DNA from 2 places in the Salinisphaera sp. S4-8 genome. Region 2 is predicted to be linked to the other one. Evidence: riboswitches for the same ligand, from Rfam matches in the RefSeq annotation. Region 2 holds a riboswitch; the other holds the start of a gene.
What was found. A riboswitch is a leader RNA that binds a small molecule or an ion and turns the genes downstream of it on or off. The one in region 2 is predicted to bind glycine.

Region 1 (4,994 bases), on a different contig from region 2:
GCGCAAGTGGCTGCAGATCATGGAAACCTACGAGGGCGGCGGTCATGCTTATCATGCAACCATGCCAACGGACGGTCTCACGCGTTTGTTAGCGATGATGGAAGAAACGCGGGCGCTGGGTTTCGAAACCGCGCGCGAGCGCCAGTTCGCGCTCGGCCGTGGCATACGCGATGCCTTGCAGACACATGGCTTCGACAGCGTCGCCGCGCCGGGTTTTCAGGCCTCCGGCGTCGTGGTGAGCTATACCCGCGATGCCCGGATCCAGTCCGGGGCGCGCTTCGCCGAAGCGGGCGTACAGATCGCGGCTGGGGTGCCGTTGATGTGCGGCGAGGGCGAGGATTTCCAGTCGTTTCGGATCGGCCTGTTCGGCCTCGACAAGCTCTACGACGTCGATGCCTGTGTTTCGCGCTTCGTAGCCGCGCTGGAAACGTTGAACGACTGATCGCTTGAGTGGCCCGCTCGTGGTCAGGCGCATCGCCGGCGCGGCGCCGTATGCCGCGCTAGGGCGACTCGACATCCTCCAGGAATCGAACTTCGCCGGTTTCGACGGCATATTCGGCGCCGACGATTTCCAGGCGCCTGTCCGCAATGAGTTGTTCGAGAATGTCCGAGCCATGCGACAGACGCTTAACCGAGCGCGCGACATTGGCCCGCACAGCCGCATGAATGAGCGCATGTCGGTCCTCGGCGAGCTCGCTGTCGAGCAGTTTTGCCACCGATGGCCGCACGCGATCGACGATCGAACGCAGGTTGCGCGACTGGTTTTCGGTGGGCCGCTGCAGTTCGTCGAGCGTGGCGGTGATCGCGCCGCACTGGGTGTGGCCGAGCACCACCACGAGCGGCGTGCCGAACTTTCCGGCCGCGAATTCGATACTGCCGATCTGTGAGGGCGCCACGATATTGCCGGCCACGCGAATCACGAACAGATCGCCCAGGCCCTGGTTGAACACGATCTCGGCCGGCACACGCGCATCCGAACAGCCGAGCACGATCGCAAACGGGCTTTGCCTGAGCACGAGTTCGGCCGGCCGGGCGTGTCGGCTCAAGGTGTCCGAATTCTGGATGTTGTCGACGAATTGCCGGTTACCCAGTTTCAGTCGTTCACGGGCTTCGGCGGCGCTAATCATTAAGAGGACGAGGTCGTGCCTGGGCCGCTCACTGTACACCGTGCGGCGGGCGCCGGTGCCGCTACGCGCGCCTGGGCCGTGTCGATACCGTCGTTGGGCGGCCCGCCATCGGTGAGCGCGTATTCGGTCTTGGGGCCCGGGCATGGCGAATATGACGCGCTATGCGTGTTCGGGATTGGCACTAGGCGATTGCAGATATATTTGCGTGCGCCGATAGCCACCCCGAAAGGCCGTTCGAGACTTGCGCCGGGTCATCGACACGCGCCGGTTTTCAATTTATAACGAGAGCGGGCGGTTGATACGAAACGCGCACGATCGCGAAAGATCAAACACCGGAAATTTCCAAGCGAAGGGGCGTGCGCACATGCGGTGCGCGTAATTTCGTAGCGCCGCACGGCGGCTGGGTACACGACAAGCGTATGAATAACGGGTTCTCGGGGGAAGGCGCGCTGGCGGATGTCGGGTTGGCCATAGCGGGGCCGCGGCACATTCCATGAAAAGTCTTTTTCCCAAGCGCGATCATTTTCCCGATGTTCGCCCGTATCAGCAGACGGTGTTGACGGCGCTGCTGTGGTTTACCTGCACGGCGGTATTCGGCTATGCCTTGCTGCACTTCTATCTGGATGCGCGCTGGTTGGCCGTGGCCGAACTGTGCCTGGTGGCCTATGCCGCGTTGCTGCTTTATGTGATCCACGAAACCGGCCGCGCACCGATCAACAACCTGATCTTCGTGGTGCCGTTTTTCTTTGTCATGATGCTTTCGCTGCTGGCCAAGCAGAACGGCATCGCGGTTTTCGTATGGGTTTTTCTGGTACCGCTGCTGTCGCATCTGCTGTTGGGCCGATGGCAGGGGCTCTGGGTGGCGTTGCTGTTTATCAGCTGCGCCGGGGGAATCTTTGTCTATCGTTACGGCTTGTGGGATGGCTGGCCGGGTTATCTGAGCGTCGTCAATATCGTGCTGTGTACCGCCTCCACGCTCGGGTTTTCGTATATCTACGAGGCCAGTCGCGAAAAGACGGAGTCCGAACTGCGTGCATTGGCGCTGGCCGATCCTTTGACCGGGCTGGCTAACCGCTCGCGGTTCCGGGATGTGTTCGCGCGCGAGCGCCAGCGCTATCTGCGCCAGAAAATACCGCTGGCGATGCTCGTCGTCGATCTCGACCATTTCAAGCGCGTCAACGACGACTACGGCCACGACGCGGGTGATATGGCGCTATGTTTCGTGGCCGAGCTGCTTGCCAGCCGTATTCGCCAGACCGATATCGCGGGCCGTCTTGGCGGCGAGGAATTCGGCATCCTGTTATCGGGGGCGGATATCGCGCACGCCCGACAGATCGCCCAGGACCTGTGCGATCTGGTTCATGACCGGCCGTTTCGCTATCGCGGCAAGGATATTCCGTTATCAGCCAGTATCGGCATTGCCGAACTCGGGCGCGATGGCATGGACTTCAGAAGCCTGTTCGCAAAGGCCGATCGGCGCCTCTATCAAGCCAAGGCCGAAGGCCGCAATCGGGTGGTCGGCTGAATCAATACTTACGCGGCAGCGCTAGAGTGCTTCGTAGCAGTCTGGCGTAAAACGCGGCGTACAGATGGCATAGAAGATCAGATCGCAATCGCCGTTGTTGTGAATCCGCTGGGCGGTGTCCGGCGCGATAGACACCACGTCGCCGGCCGCCACGGTTTCGCGCAGGCCCTCGCCGACTTCCACCACGCCCTGGCCGGAAACGATCAGATAGCGTTCGGCGGTGTCTCGCAGGCGATGCCAGGCCGTGGTCACGCCGGGTGCCACCCGGGCCCGGGCGATGGAGACGGCCGGATCGTCCGGCGTATTGGAGATCTCGCGTATCGCGCAGCGCTCGGCGGTTTCGAATTCGACCGTATCGCGGGCGCGGCGCAGGGTCGACGGTATTGGCATGGCGATTGCTCATGGTATCTTGGACAAAACATCGGCATCGATCACGCACAGAGGCTGGGCGTTGGCGTGCCGATACCGGATTCGACACCTATTCATACATTCACGCAATAGCGGGAGAGACCGGCGTAAAGCCGGCGCCGAAGGAGCAACCGCCCCGGAAACTCTCAGGCATCAGGGACCGTTATCGCGCCCATATCCGAAGAGTCGCGCAGCCGTAACCGGCCGGCGTGCACCGAAGGAGCAAGCCCGCGGGCCATCGACGCGCGGGTGAATCTCTCAGGTTCAGTGACGGAAGGGGCGGCGCCTGCCACGCGGCAGGTTTTCACGCACGACGCTATCGGATAGACGCTCATGAATCATATTGCAATTATCGGCGGGGGCATCACCGGGGTCACCACGGCCTACGCACTCGTTCAGCGCGGTTACGAGGTCACGCTGTTCGACCGCAATCGCTATGCGGCGATGGAGACCTCCTTCGCCAATGGCGGTCAGCTTTCTGCTTCCAACGCCGAGGTCTGGAACCACTGGCCCATGGTCTTCAAGGGCATGAAGTGGATGTTTCGCAACGATGCCCCGTTGCTGGTCAACCCGAAACCGTCCTGGCACAAATTGTCGTGGTTTCTGGAGTTCATCGCCGCGATCCCGCAGTACGGTCGCAACACCACCGAAACCGCGCGCATGGCGATCGAGGCGCGTGAGTTTCTGTTTTCCTGGGCCAAGCGCGAGAACATCGATTTCGACGTCAAGCGCAAGGGCATTCTGCATATCTATCGCAATCGCGCCGGCTATCGCCATGCCGAGAAGGTGTCGCGCCTGCTCGCCGAAGGCGGCCTGGAGCGCCAGCCGGTCACCCCGGAAGAAATGCGGGCAATCGAACCCGCGCTGGCGGGCGAGTATTACGGTGGCTTCTTTACCGAAAGCGATTCCAGCGGCGATATTCACAAATTCACCCAGGGCCTGGCGCGGGCCGCACAGGCACAGGGCGTACGCTTTCACTACAACCACAGTGTCGAAAGCGTTCAATCCGATGGGCAGCAGGTCACCATCGCGGCCTGCGACAACGACACGCCCGAGGACCGGGTCGCGCTCGAGTTCGACGGCGTGGTGGTGTGTGCGGGTACCGGCAGTCGCGACATTGCTGCGCAGCTGGGCGATCGCGTGAACGTGTATCCGGTCAAGGGCTATTCGATTACCGTCGATCTGGAAGACGAGGCCTCGCAACAGGCCGCGCCCGAAGTCAGTCTGCTCGACGATGAAACCAAGCTCGTGTGTGCGCGCCTGGGCGCAGATCGTCTGCGCGTGGCCGGCACCGCCGAGTTCAACGGGTTCAATCGCGATATCCGGGCGGACCGGATCGAGCCGCTGGTGGATTGGGTCAAGCAGTGCTTTCCCGACGTGAAAACGCGCCAGGTCATCCCCTGGGCCGGTCTGCGCCCGATGATGCCGAACATGATGCCGCGCGTTGGCGGCGGAAAGGCGCCGAACGTGTTCTACAACACCGGGCACGGCCATTTGGGGTGGACGCTGTCGGCGCTGACCGCGGACTCCGTTGCCGCCATCATCGACGATACCGCGTCGGAAAAACGGGGACCGACAACTGTGAATAACGGGTAGAATGAGCGTCCGCGCCATTCCGGCGCAGTGTTTTTTCGGGCGCAGCTGAGCGCCCGTGCCTGCCAGGCTGTGCATGTCCACCCCTAATGAAAACGAATCCGCCCAGGTCGCCTTCAGCGATCTGGCGCTCTCCGATGCCGTCATGGCGGCCCTCGCCGATGTCGGCTACGAGACGCCGTCGCCCATTCAGGCGGCGACCATTCCGCCGTTGCTGGCCGGCAAGGACGTGCTGGGCCAGGCCCAGACCGGCACCGGCAAGACGGCGGCCTTCGCGCTGCCCATTCTCTCCGGGCTGACCGGGCGGGCCGGCAAGGCACCGCAGGCGCTGGTACTCACGC
Region 2 (4,994 bases):
CGTATTCCCATGCTCGATCACGCCCGCGGCGCGGGCTTGTTCGGCCTGTCGCTGTTGCCATCGATTCGTGACGATATGGCCCGGCGCAGCATGGGTCTGGCCCTGGCGCCGGCACGTCTTCGCGAGGCCAAGTCATGAGCAAGCAAAGCCCCCGTTACGATATCGCCATTGTCGGTGGCGGCATGGTGGGCGCCGTGCTCGCGGTGGCGCTTTCGCGTGCCGATTTCTCGGTCGCGCTTGTCGAAGCCAAGCGTCCATCGCGGTTCGAGCTCGGCGACGACTACGAGCTGCGCGTATCGGCCATTGCGCCAGGGACGCGTCGCGTACTCGAGAATCTCGGTCTGTGGGCCTCGGTCGAGCGCCGGCGCTGCTGTGCGTTTACCGGCATGAAGGTCTGGGAGGCCGGCGGCGCGAGCGAGCTGTTTCTGGAGCATACCGCGGTCGGTCTGCCGGAACTCGGGCATATCGTCGAGAACAATCTGATCGTCGACAGCGCCTGGCAGGCGCTGACCGATGTCGATATCTATTGCCCGGCGAAAATGGAAAGTCTGGCCATCGACAGCGACGCAGCCCGGCTGCGACTGGACGACGGCACGGTCGTGAGCGCGGCCCTGGTGGTCGGCGCGGAAGGTGCGAATTCACCGGTGCGCGCGGCCGCGGGTATCGAAACCACCGGCTGGCCCTACGGTCAGCGCTGTACCGTGGGGACGGTGACCCCGGCGCGTCATCATCGCCATATCGCCTGGCAGCGTTTCACCGAAACCGGGCCCGTGGCGTTTTTGCCGCTGTCGGACGGTCGCTGTTCGCTGGCCTGGCATGCCGATGATGCACTGGCCGCCGAGCTGGCTGAACTCGACCACGATACATTCTGCGCGCGGCTGACCGAGGCCAGCGGCGGCGTGCTGGGCGAAATCGAGCATATGGACAAGCGTGCCTCGTTCCCGCTCAAGCTCCAGCATGCACGCGAATATTGTCGCCCCCGTGTGGCCCTGGCCGGCGATGCGGCGCATGTGGTTCACCCGATGGCAGGTCAGGGGGTCAACCTCGGCCTTCTCGACGTGGCGGGCATGGTCGAAGCGCTCGAGGCGGGGCGCGCGGCGAATCGCGATGCCGGCGACATGACCTATCTGCGCCGCTATCAGCGCGCACGCATGGCTGAGAATCTGATGATGCTGGGCACGACCGACGCCTTCAAACGCGTTTACGGCAGTGCCAATCCGTTGCTGCGCACGCTGCGCCAGAGCGCAATCGGGATCGCGGCTAATCTCGCGCCGATTCGCCAGATCATGATTCATCACGCCGTAGGGTTATCCGCCAACGGCCCGCGGTTGCTGCAGTAGTCGAAAAATCTGCTGTATTTTGCAGGTAAGTAGGGCCTCGCGGTTGGCGCTTGGCCTGTGTCGATGTCGCCGGTATAGTCGAGGGCACGGTCAATAACCGCGTGGGAGAGAACGGGCAGTCGCTCGTCACCGAAGGCGCAAATTTCCGCCCGGAAACGCTCAGGTACCCGAACCACGTGCATGCGGGCGTTTATACGCCAGCTTGATCGACTCTGGAGAGCAGCCGGCGACAGTCCGGCTCACCGAAGGGGCGAATCTCTCAGGTGCCAGGACAGAGGGGCGGCAGGCGAAAGCCCGGGCCGGCCCGTGTTCTGTTGATTCATCTGCAAAGAGATTGTCATGGCCAAACGAACCCCGCTTTACGACGCGCATGTCGCCGACGGCGCCAAGCTCGTGGACTTCGCCGGCTGGGATATGCCGATCGACTACGGCTCCCAGATTTCGGAACACAATGCCGTGCGCGAAAGCGCGGGCATGTTCGACGTCTCGCATATGGCAGTGGTCGATATCAGCGGCGCCGAGGCACGCGAATTCCTGCGTCGGCTGCTGGCCAATGACGTCGCCAAGATCGACGAGGCCGGCCGCGCGCTTTATACCTGCATGCTCAACACCCGCGGTGGGGTGATCGACGATCTCATCGTTTATCACCTGAGTGGCAACCTGTATCGCATCGTGGTCAATGCCGCGACGACGGAAAAGGATCTGGCCTGGATCGACAGCCAGGCGCGCGACTACGACGTGGCGATCAATCACCGCCAGGATCTGGCCATCATCGCGGTGCAGGGCCCGCGCGGGCGCGATATTGCCGCCGAGCTCTTCGACGACGATTTCAAGGCCGCCGCGCTCAAGCTCAAGCCGTTTCGGGTCGCGACCCAGGATGATCGCTCGATCGGGCGCACCGGCTATACCGGCGAGGACGGTTTCGAACTCGTGTTGCCGGCCGAGGAGGCCGTCAATGCCTGGAAAACGCTACGCGGCAAGGGTGTAGCGCCGATCGGCCTGGGCGCGCGCGACACCCTGCGCCTGGAAGCCGGGCTGAATCTTTACGGCCAGGATATGGACGAGGACCACACGCCGCTGGAATCCGGCCTGGGCTGGACGGTGGCATTCGAGCCCGAAGAACGGGATTTCGTCGGCCGTTCGGCGCTCGAGCACATGCGCGCCGAGGGCGTCGGCGAGAAGCTCGTCGGGCTGGTGCTGGAAGGCCGCGGCGTGATGCGCAGCGAAACCGCGGTACGGGCCGCCGACAGCGATGTCGACGAAAAAGAAGCCGAAGGCGAAATCACCAGTGGCAGCTATTCACCCACCTTGTCGTGCTCGATCGCGCTCGCGCGGGTACCGGCCGATTGGGAAGAAAGCGTCGAGGTGTGTCTGCGCGGCAAGTGGCAGCGCGCGCGCATCGTGCGCTATCCCTTCGTGCGCCACGGCAAGCGCCGTATCGACGACTGAGCCCGTTTCTCAGTAGCCTTTATCCACCAAAACATAGCGCGCACCGCGCGAATCTGCTGCAAGGGAGCCCCATGAGCGAAGTACCCAAGGATCTGTCCTATACCAAGACCCACGAATGGATCGATTACGACGGCGATGGCACCTGCACGGTCGGTATCACCGACTATGCCCAGTCGTCGCTGGGCGATCTGGTGTTCGTCGAACTGCCCGAGGCCGGGACCAAGGTCGGTGCCGGTGATGCCGTGGCCGTGGTCGAATCGGTCAAGGCGGCATCGGATATCTATGCCCCGCTCGATGGCGAGATCGCCGAAATCAACGAACAGCTCGAGGATTCGCCGGAACTGGTCAACGAAGATCCCTTCGGCGAAGGCTGGTTGTTCAAGATGACGGTATCCGATTCCGAACAAGTCGAAAAACTGCTGGATGCCGATGCCTACGAAGGCATCGTCGAAGAAGAGGAAGACTAGCGGCGCTCGCACTGGCGCCGGTATTGCCCGGCGTCGGTGCCGCTGTGCCCGCGTATTACGTTCTGCGAGGATTCATGCCCTTCATTCCGCATACCGAAGACGATATCCAGTCGATGCTGGCCACCATCGGCGTGGACACGATCGACGATCTGTTCGACGAGATCGACCCGCGCCTGCGCGATGTCAGCCTGGATTCGATCCCGCCGAGAGCGAGCGAACAGGCGGTCAGCCGGTTGATGCAGGAACGCGCGGCACGCGATGCGGGTGGCCTGTGCTTCATCGGTGCCGGGGCCTACGAGCATCATATTCCGGCTGCGGTGTGGGAGCTGACCACGCGCGGCGAATTCTATAGCGCGTATACGCCGTATCAGCCGGAAGCCAGCCAGGGCACGCTCCAGGTGGTCTACGAATACCAGACCATGATGACCGGGCTGACCGGCATGGATGTGGCCAATGCCTCGCTCTACGACGGCGCATCGGCGCTGGCCGAGGCAGTGCTGATGGCGGTGCGCGCCAATCGCAAGTCCAAATCGGCCCGTATTCTCATGCCGGCGAGCATGCACCCGTTCTATCGCCAGGTCGCGCGCAATATCTGTGCGAATCAGGGCATCGTGTTCGAAACCGTCGCCTATGAACCGGGCACCGGTCGTATCGACAGCGCCGATCTGGAACGCTGGGCCGGCGAAGACGTGACCGCGCTGGTGATCCCCCAGCCCAATTTCTTCGGTGTGCTCGAAGACGTGGACACGCTCACCGACTGGGCCCAGGCCAATGGTGCGCTGGCTATCGGCGTGATCAACCCGCTTGCGCTGGCCGTACTCAAGGAGCCGGGCCGCTGGGGCACGGGCGAGGGCGCGGATATCGTGGTCGGCGAAGGCCAGCCGCTGGGTGCGCCGCTGGCCTCCGGCGGACCGTATTTCGGCATTCTGTGCTGTCGCAAGAAGCATGTCCGCCAGATGCCGGGGCGCGTGGTCGGGCGAACGCAGGACATGGACGGTCGCACGGGCTATGTACTGACCCTTCAGCCGCGCGAGCAACATATTCGCCGCTCCAAGGCGACCTCCAATATCTGTACCAATCAGGGCCTGCTGGTAACCGCGGCCACCATCCATATGAGCCTGCTGGGCGCGACGGGGCTGGAAAACACCGCCGCGACCTGTATCGCCAATACACGCGCGTTGGTGCAACGACTTACCGCGATCGACGGCGTGGAACGCGTTTTCGACAGCGCGGCCTTTCACGAAACCGTGCTCCGCCTGCCGGCGAATGCCCAGCGCGTGCTCGATGCGCTGGCCGAGCGCGGCATATTCGGCGGTCTGGCGCTGGCCGATTTCTACGACGGACTGCAAGACACCGTGCTCGTCTGTGCCACCGAAACCAAGACCGAGGCCGACCTGGATGCCTATGCCCAGGCCTTGCGCACGGTGCTCGCCGAACAGGCGGACGCGGCCTGACACGAAGCGATTCGCCGATTATTCACGTTTGTTAAAGGACACCTCATGACCCAGCAGATTACGCTCAAAGGCAATCCGATCGATGTCGAAGGCCGCCTGCCCGCACCGGGCGACACGCTGCCCGATTTCAGCCTGACCGGGGCCGATCTCAAGGACGTCAGCCTCGACACTTTCGCCGGCAAGCGCAAGATTTTCAATATTTTTCCGAGCATGGACACGCCGACCTGTGCAATGTCGGTCAAGCGTTTCAATGCCGAGGCCGATGCGTTGGACAATATTGCATT

Region 1: it holds a riboswitch for glycine, as region 2 does, so the genes downstream of both, S4A8_RS09305 (D-amino acid dehydrogenase) here and gcvT (glycine cleavage system aminomethyltransferase GcvT) in region 2, are expected to answer to the same signal.

Annotation. Positions count from the first base shown of each region.
Region 1 covers NZ_APNF01000005.1:156,878-161,871, reverse strand. Annotated here, with positions in the region: gene S4A8_RS09325 (aminotransferase class V-fold PLP-dependent enzyme) at 1-442, shown strand, start outside; gene S4A8_RS09320 (carbonic anhydrase) at 501-1,127, opposite strand; gene S4A8_RS09315 (GGDEF domain-containing protein) at 1,621-2,652, shown strand; gene S4A8_RS09310 (cupin domain-containing protein) at 2,674-3,042, opposite strand; glycine riboswitch at 3,144-3,233, shown strand; gene S4A8_RS09305 (D-amino acid dehydrogenase) at 3,394-4,656, shown strand; gene S4A8_RS09300 (DEAD/DEAH box helicase) at 4,730-4,994, shown strand, end outside.
Region 2 covers NZ_APNF01000001.1:111,764-116,757, reverse strand. Annotated here, with positions in the region: gene ubiH (2-octaprenyl-6-methoxyphenyl hydroxylase) at 1-138, shown strand, start outside; gene S4A8_RS00530 (UbiH/UbiF/VisC/COQ6 family ubiquinone biosynthesis hydroxylase) at 135-1,340, shown strand; glycine riboswitch at 1,433-1,525, shown strand; glycine riboswitch at 1,543-1,625, shown strand; gene gcvT (glycine cleavage system aminomethyltransferase GcvT) at 1,680-2,789, shown strand; gene gcvH (glycine cleavage system protein GcvH) at 2,861-3,256, shown strand; gene gcvPA (aminomethyl-transferring glycine dehydrogenase subunit GcvPA) at 3,331-4,710, shown strand; gene tpx (thiol peroxidase) at 4,756-4,994, shown strand, end outside.